One region of the Achromobacter seleniivolatilans genome, then DNA from elsewhere that is predicted to be linked to it. Evidence: riboswitches for the same ligand, from Rfam matches in the RefSeq annotation. Region 1 holds a riboswitch; the other holds the start of a gene.
The links. Region 1 has a riboswitch for manganese ahead of RAS12_RS17090 (sodium:calcium antiporter). Riboswitches for the same ligand answer to the same signal wherever they lie in the genome.

Region 1 (3,408 bases):
CCGCGGCGGCGGCCCATAGCGGTGGCGCGGTCCACGCCGGCGCGGCGTAGGAACAAGTCGAAGAAACGCATAACGACCTCCATTGCAAGAATGGGGAGCGTAATCACGAGTACGCGCGCACGCCGGCGCGGCGCATGGCGGGCGGACACAAAACGTGCACGAACGCTGACGCTGCGGCTAGCGGCGGTTCTGGCGGATTATGTTGGGGGATGTCCCGGCAGGCCGAAGGCCTGCGCTATTGCCTGGAGGTAAGTCCGGGGCTTGGGATATGCCGCAACCTGTATGACAGGATGCGGCAGATGGAGCTCTGCGTGTTCCTGTCAGACAGCGATGTCGATGCAAGATCGACTACTTTCGCCGGAATCGGTATTCACGAAGACTGCTCCTGGGATGGATAACGGGCGAAGTGTACGCGGGTTTCTACTGATGAACAAGGTGCCTTTCGATTTAAATCGGCAAACACCACACAATATGTAGGTAAAAAGCCGCAAGACCCTCGGGTCTTGCGGCATCACGCTACGACTGCCTGGACATCAGGCGTAGAAATGCCAGCCCAGGTACGCCGCGAACAAGGCATACAGTCCACCGACCGCCGACAAGGCGGGCACGCTCATGACCGACTGGCGGAAACGCAACCACAACAGGCCGATCGACAACATCGTGATCAGACCGGCCGCCAGCAGGGGCGCATCCAGCAGCCAGGGCGTCATGAAGATTCCCAGAGCACTGGGGATGGTGGCCTGGATCATCATCGCGCCAGAAATATTGGCCAGCGCCAAGCGCTCTTTGCCCTGGCGCACCCAAATCAGCGCATTCATGATTTCGGGCAGCTCAGTCGCCACCGGCGCCAACAACAGCGCGGCAACGTGGGGCGAGGCTCCCATGGCTACGCCCAGCACTTCGATCTGATTCACGAACACGTGCGAGGCGCCCGCGATCACAACCAGCGCCAGAATCGTCTGCGTGGCCGCCCAGAACATGGATGGATTGCCGTCCCGCGGGCGCAGTTTGAGCGGCTCCAGATCTTCGCTGTCCGTCGCTTCCTCGTCATTGCTCAGTTCGCGCTTGACGTACAGGCCATAGGTGGCCAGGAACAGAATGCCCAGCCAGGGTTTCCAGGCAAAGGCCAGCAGCCCTAGACCCACCTTGAAGACGAAGATGCCCATGAACCAGGCTTGGTCGCGGGCCAGCCGGCGCTGGTCCGCGTTAATACAGTTGGCTGAAGTGGTTTGACCGCGGCGAGCGCGCCAGAGCGCCAGGCCCACTACCGCGTAAGCCAGCGTCGCCAATACCAAGGGGCCGCCCATGGCCGCCCCCACGCCAATGTCTTTCTGTTCAGGGGTCTCGCCAAAGAAGACCGCCATGAAGGTCACTGCGCTTTCTGGCAATGCCGTGCCAAACGCGGCGAGCACGGTGCCGGTGGCGGTGGCGCCCAAATGGAAGCGATGCCCGACCCATTCAACGCCGTTGACGAAGAATTCGCAGGCGAAGTAAATCACTGCCGCGGACAGGAAAAACAGAAACAGGGTGAGAAACATATAGACGCAGCCGGACGAGCAGAAACCAATTGGCGCGACATCACGGCTCGCCCGGCTAGGGTGAACGCAATGCGGCCAAAGGTCTCGCCTGGCTGATCCATGCGGCGGGCGGGCCGCTTGCATGGAAACCGTTAGCGCCATGGAGTTCTGAAAACCGCTACGCGGCCCCGAACCACCAAGTCTGTTGACGCTAACTCCTTTGGGGGCAAAGGATGGCTACTCCCCAATGACAGAGCCGCGATTGTAGCAGCGCTTCCATTACCGTCCAATGAATCCCGCAGGCTGTTGTTTCCGGGAAGTAGCAGGGTAAAGTAGCCAGCATCCCTATCTTTCGCGGGGTTATGCCCCCAGCCCGCCATGAGCCTGCCTCCCGCCGACATTGCCCCCTTTGCCGCACGCCGGCAACGCCTGATGGATCGCATGCGCGCCGATGGCGGCGGCATTGCCATCCTGCCCACCGCTCAGGAAGCCATCCGCAATCGCGATGCGGAATATCCGTACCGGCACGACAGCGATTTCTTCTACTTGACTGGATTTACCGAGCCCGGGGCATGGCTGGTGCTGATCGCCGGCGCCACCGACCGCGCGCTGCTTTTCTGCCGGCCACGCCATATCGAACACGAAATCTGGGAAGGCAAGCGCTTCGGCCCGGAGGCGGCTGCCGAATATTTCGGCTTTGACGACGCCCACCCGATCGATGCGCTGGATGAATTGATGCCCGCGCTGATGATGGACCACCCTACGCTTTACGCCCCCTTGGCCGGCGACAAGCGCACCGACGGCCGGCTGCACCGCTGGCTGGCAGCAGCGCGGGACGCCAGCCGTGCAGGCCATGCGCCGCCTACGCGCCAACAGGACATACGCCCGCTGCTGGCGGATATGCGGCTTATCAAAGACGCGGCGGAGATTGCCGCGATGCGCCGCGCAGCGAAGATTTCCGCCGGCGCCCATGCGCGCGCCATGCGAGTGGCCCGCGCGGGCATGCACGAGTACGAGCTTGAGGCCGAGCTGCTGTACGAATTCCGCCGCCACGGCGCGCAAGCGGTCGCCTACAACAGCATTGTGGCCGCAGGCGCCAATGCCTGTGTGTTGCACTACCCGGCAGGCGAGGCCGTGCTGCGCGATGGCGATCTGGTCCTGATTGACGCAGGTTGCGAAGTCGACAGCTACGCCAGCGACATCACGCGGACCTTTCCCGTCAACGGCCGCTACAGCGGGCCGCAGCGTGCGCTGTACGACCTGACCGTCGCGGCGCAAGAAGCGGCGGCGCAAGCCACCGCGCCCGGCCGCGGATTCAACGACGGCCACGAAGCCGCGCTGCGCGTGCTGGCGCAAGGCATGCTGGACTTGAAATTATTGAAGGGTTCGTTGGACGGCGTACTGGAATCCGGTGACTACAGCCGCTTCTACATGCACCGCACCGGTCATTGGCTGGGGTTGGACGTGCACGATGTGGGCGACTATCGCCAGCCCGGCCCTGCCAACGGCGTCGACCGGCCGTGGCGCAAATTGGAACGGGGAATGATGCTGACCATCGAACCCGGCATTTATGTGCGGCCCGCGGACGACGTGCCTGAGGCTTACTGGAACATAGGCATCCGGACCGAGGACGACGCGCTGGTCACGGATGAAGGCTGCGAGCTGATCACGCGGGGCGTTCCGGTACAGGCCAGCGAAATCGAGGCCCTGATGCGCGAGTAAGCCGCGCGGCTTACAACACCAGGCCGTCCAGCCAGCCCATGGCCACCCAGACGTAGACCACCACCATCGCAATGGCGAACATGGAAACAATGGCCCCGACCAGGCAGGCCAAAATGGCCACCAGGACCGGGCCCCAGCCCGTGTCGGACGGGCGGCCCAGACCGGGGTT
Region 2 (3,408 bases), 1.2 Mb from region 1:
ACGAAACTGGTTTCTGAATAATTGAATTCCCGGGCGATGCGCTGCATCTGCCAGGGTTCAAGACCCTGCGCGTCGAGCACGACCGCCAGCGGGTTTCCGCTGTAGGCATGGCCGGTAAAAACATCAGCGGTGACATATCGGTAGCGCATTCAGGCGTCTCTCTTCCGGGGTGAATGAGAGAAGTATGGGCAAGATCCCCCTGCCGCGACAGGCACAGAATCAGGGGACTTGCGCCATAACAGCGCTATTCCAGATAGTCGAACACCACTTCTCCCAACGCCAGCGTCAGGTTTGCCACGATGTGGCGCGCCCCAATCACTTCAAGGACCGGCAAGTCCGCAACAGGGGCCAACGCATGGGGAAACAGCGCCAGGCTGGATGGACCGCTCCAAGCGCCGTGGACGGTGACATCTTGCAGATAAAACCGCACCAGCTCGCAAATGCGGACGCTGCCGTCCACATGCGGGATGATCTTCAACAGAAAATTTGGCGCCGTCGCCATGCCCTTGCGTATTTCTTCCGAGTCCAAGGCATGGTGCTTATAGCCCATGGTAGCGGTCGCGATCCGCACCGGACCGTAGTCCAATTCACCAACCAGCGTATCGGTATGCACCTGCAAACTGGGGTTGGCCAATTTTTTAGGAAAACCCCACAGTTCACGCCCGCCCGCAATCGGCGGGTGATCATTCAAATACATCGCGTGCGTGTAATTGCCCGCCACGCCATCCAACGTGACCGGAATGACCTGCCCGCTTTCGGTGTAGTCGCCAAACCCCGTCGAATCCGGCATCCGTATGAATTCGAAATTGACGATGGGCGAGGTGATTTGCAGCGGTTCGGGCACGACCTCTCGCAACCGGGCGGGGTCGGTCCGGTAACTGATGATGAAGAATTCCCGATTGACGAACCGGTACGGCCCTCGCGGAAAGGCGGGATTCGTGAACGGCATGGCAAACGCCTGCTGACGAATGGTGCTGATATCCATGTCTACGGCACTCCTGACCTCAAGGGTCGTGAAGATCGCTCGGGGAACCTTGGCAAACTTAGCACGAAACTCTGTGACACAAACCGGAAGGGCAATGCAGTCGGGGCAGAGGCAAGTTCCATTGCCCCCGCCCCAGCGTCATCAGGCAGACAGATGTTCGTACAGAATCGTCGCGCCGATGCCGATCAGCGCAATCCCGCCCAGCACTTCCGCGCGCTTGCCCGCAATGCTTCCAATCAACCGGCCGACCATCACGCCAATCGTGACCATCAGCATGGTCGCCAGACCAATTGCTGCCGCTGTAATCAGGATATTGTTGTCGATGAAAGCCAGGCTGACGCCAACCGCCATCGCGTCAATGCTGGTAGCAAAGCCCGTAGCCGCCAGCAGCCAAAAGGAATGGCGGACCACCGGCGGGGCTTCTTCCTGGTCGGTAGACAGTCCGTTACGGATCATCATGCCGCCCAGGACACAGAGCATACAGAACGCAATCCAGTGGTCCCATTCCGCAACGTACTGAGCCGCGACGGAGCCCAGTCCCCAGCCGATCAGGGGAGTGATCGCTTCGATGACGCCAAAAATGAGCCCTGTGCGCAGGGCTTCGGACCAACGGGGCTTATGCAGGGAAGCGCCTTTGCCCACCGCGGCGGCGAACGCATCGGTCGACATGGCAAAGGCCAGAATGAGGGTCGAGAGGGGATTCACTGTCGGAGTACTCCGTCCGGGCGATACACACAGACTTTTCCATATCGCCCGGACAAGGCTATGGAATAGTCCGTGGTCTCGCCAAGCCGAAACGGCCGTTGCGCCATGACCGAAAGGTCAAGAATGTTGACGCGAACCCCTGCAACCAAGGCTGCAGGAAGGCTACTCCCCAAAGATGGCTGAAGTGTACCAAATGCAATGCTTGCGGGCCTGGTCGGGTAACCTGTCCGGTGACAGGGCGAACCGCCTCGCATAAACGCTAACCAGAAAGGAACCCACCATGGAAAACCCATTTGGCGATTCGGACGAACCGTCCAGCGACCACCGGCAATATCTGGTCTTGATCGCGGCTTCGAAAGACAACGCCTCGCTGGCGCAAAAGCTGCTCGAAAACCTGAAAAAACACGTGGATGAACGCGCAGCACCTCTGTGGATCGACGCCAAGGGAATCGGCGTCCTGCTCACGACGGATTTGGTTGCCTCGGACATCTGGCGTGAAATGTTCCAAAAGGAACCCGGCCAAGACTATGGCGACACCCGCAACATGCTGGTACTGGAACTAGGCAAGGACTGGGCCGCCCGCCGGGACGACAAAATCGAACACTGGCTGGCCAGCCATGTCGGCAATCCCCTGCCCTCCGCTCCGCGCCGCGCGGACGCAGCTAAACGTAAAGACCGTCGATAGCCGACACTGCCTATTGGGTGCTGTCAGTGCAGCGCTCAACAAACGCTTGAAGCAGGCCCGTGATCGCTGCCGGACGATCGATGCTGGGCAAATGGGCGGTATCTGCCACTTGCTGACCGATCCCGCCCATCAACGCCGCGGTCTGCCGGGCCCGGTCTTGGATGTGGGGGAAATCAAACTCCCCCCACAGCACTAGCGACGGCATGGCAATCTCGCCCAATCGGCTGAAAGCGGGTATGTCATCTACGCTCTTGCCCGCTGGCGGCGACCGCAGCACCCCGCCATGCATATCCAAAAACTGCATCCGAGCTGCCCCCGCGACGCGCCCCTCGGGTGCCAAAGGACCGTCCAGAAAAAGACGAGCTTTCAGACTATTCACCCGATCCAGATCCCTGGCAGATTCGGCGTCCTTCAACACGGTCATCATGGGCTTGATGGCGGGCGTATAAACGGCTTCAGGCGCACCCGCCACTGTCGGGGCGATCAGTACCAGCCCGCGAACCCGTGCCGGATGCATGAGAGCCGCATCCAGCGCGACTCGCGCCCCTTGGGAACACCCGACAAGTATTGCGCGCTTGCCGTCCGATAAAGCGTTTATGACCGCCATCAGATCTGCCACCGCCGAATGGTCTTCAGGCGCAGCCTGCGTCTTGCCAAACCCGCGCCGGTCGTAAGCAATGGCCTTACACACCGCCCCCAAACTCTCCAGCTGCGGCCGCCACATCCGGCGATCACAAATCGCCGCATGCAAGAACACAACGGGGTCGCCATCGCCTGCAACTTCGGCGGCCAATGTGACGCAGCCGGACGCAATCTGATGATCAGCAAACATGTTAATTCGCGCCCGACGCCCCGACCGACCCATTAACGCGTGACTCTCGATACGCCACCGCAGACATCGCCACCACGACAACAAGCAGCGCGACGCAAACAACGATACCCCCCGCGCTGAATGCAACGGACGAAACTGATAGGTGATATTGCGCCCTGGGGATCGCTGCCGCCGTGGCGCCAGCCGAAGCAATCAGGAAAA

Region 2: linked by a shared signal. The riboswitch ahead of mntP (manganese efflux pump MntP) and the one ahead of RAS12_RS17090 (sodium:calcium antiporter) in region 1 are both predicted to bind manganese.

Annotation. Positions count from the first base shown of each region.
Region 1 is NZ_CP132976.1:3,792,285-3,795,692, forward strand. Features, by position in the region: gene RAS12_RS17085 (hypothetical protein) at 1-71, opposite strand, end outside; gene RAS12_RS17090 (sodium:calcium antiporter) at 534-1,538, opposite strand; yybP-ykoY riboswitch at 1,618-1,782, opposite strand; gene RAS12_RS17095 (aminopeptidase P N-terminal domain-containing protein) at 1,896-3,239, shown strand; gene RAS12_RS17100 (TM2 domain-containing protein) at 3,250-3,408, opposite strand, start outside.
Region 2 is NZ_CP132976.1:2,557,793-2,561,200, forward strand. Features, by position in the region: gene RAS12_RS11320 (PhzF family phenazine biosynthesis protein) at 1-149, opposite strand, end outside; gene RAS12_RS11325 (acetoacetate decarboxylase) at 245-985, opposite strand; gene mntP (manganese efflux pump MntP) at 1,127-1,690, opposite strand; yybP-ykoY riboswitch at 1,695-1,873, opposite strand; gene RAS12_RS11335 (hypothetical protein) at 1,971-2,375, shown strand; gene RAS12_RS11340 (alpha/beta fold hydrolase) at 2,386-3,207, opposite strand; gene RAS12_RS11345 (hypothetical protein) at 3,209-3,408, opposite strand, start outside.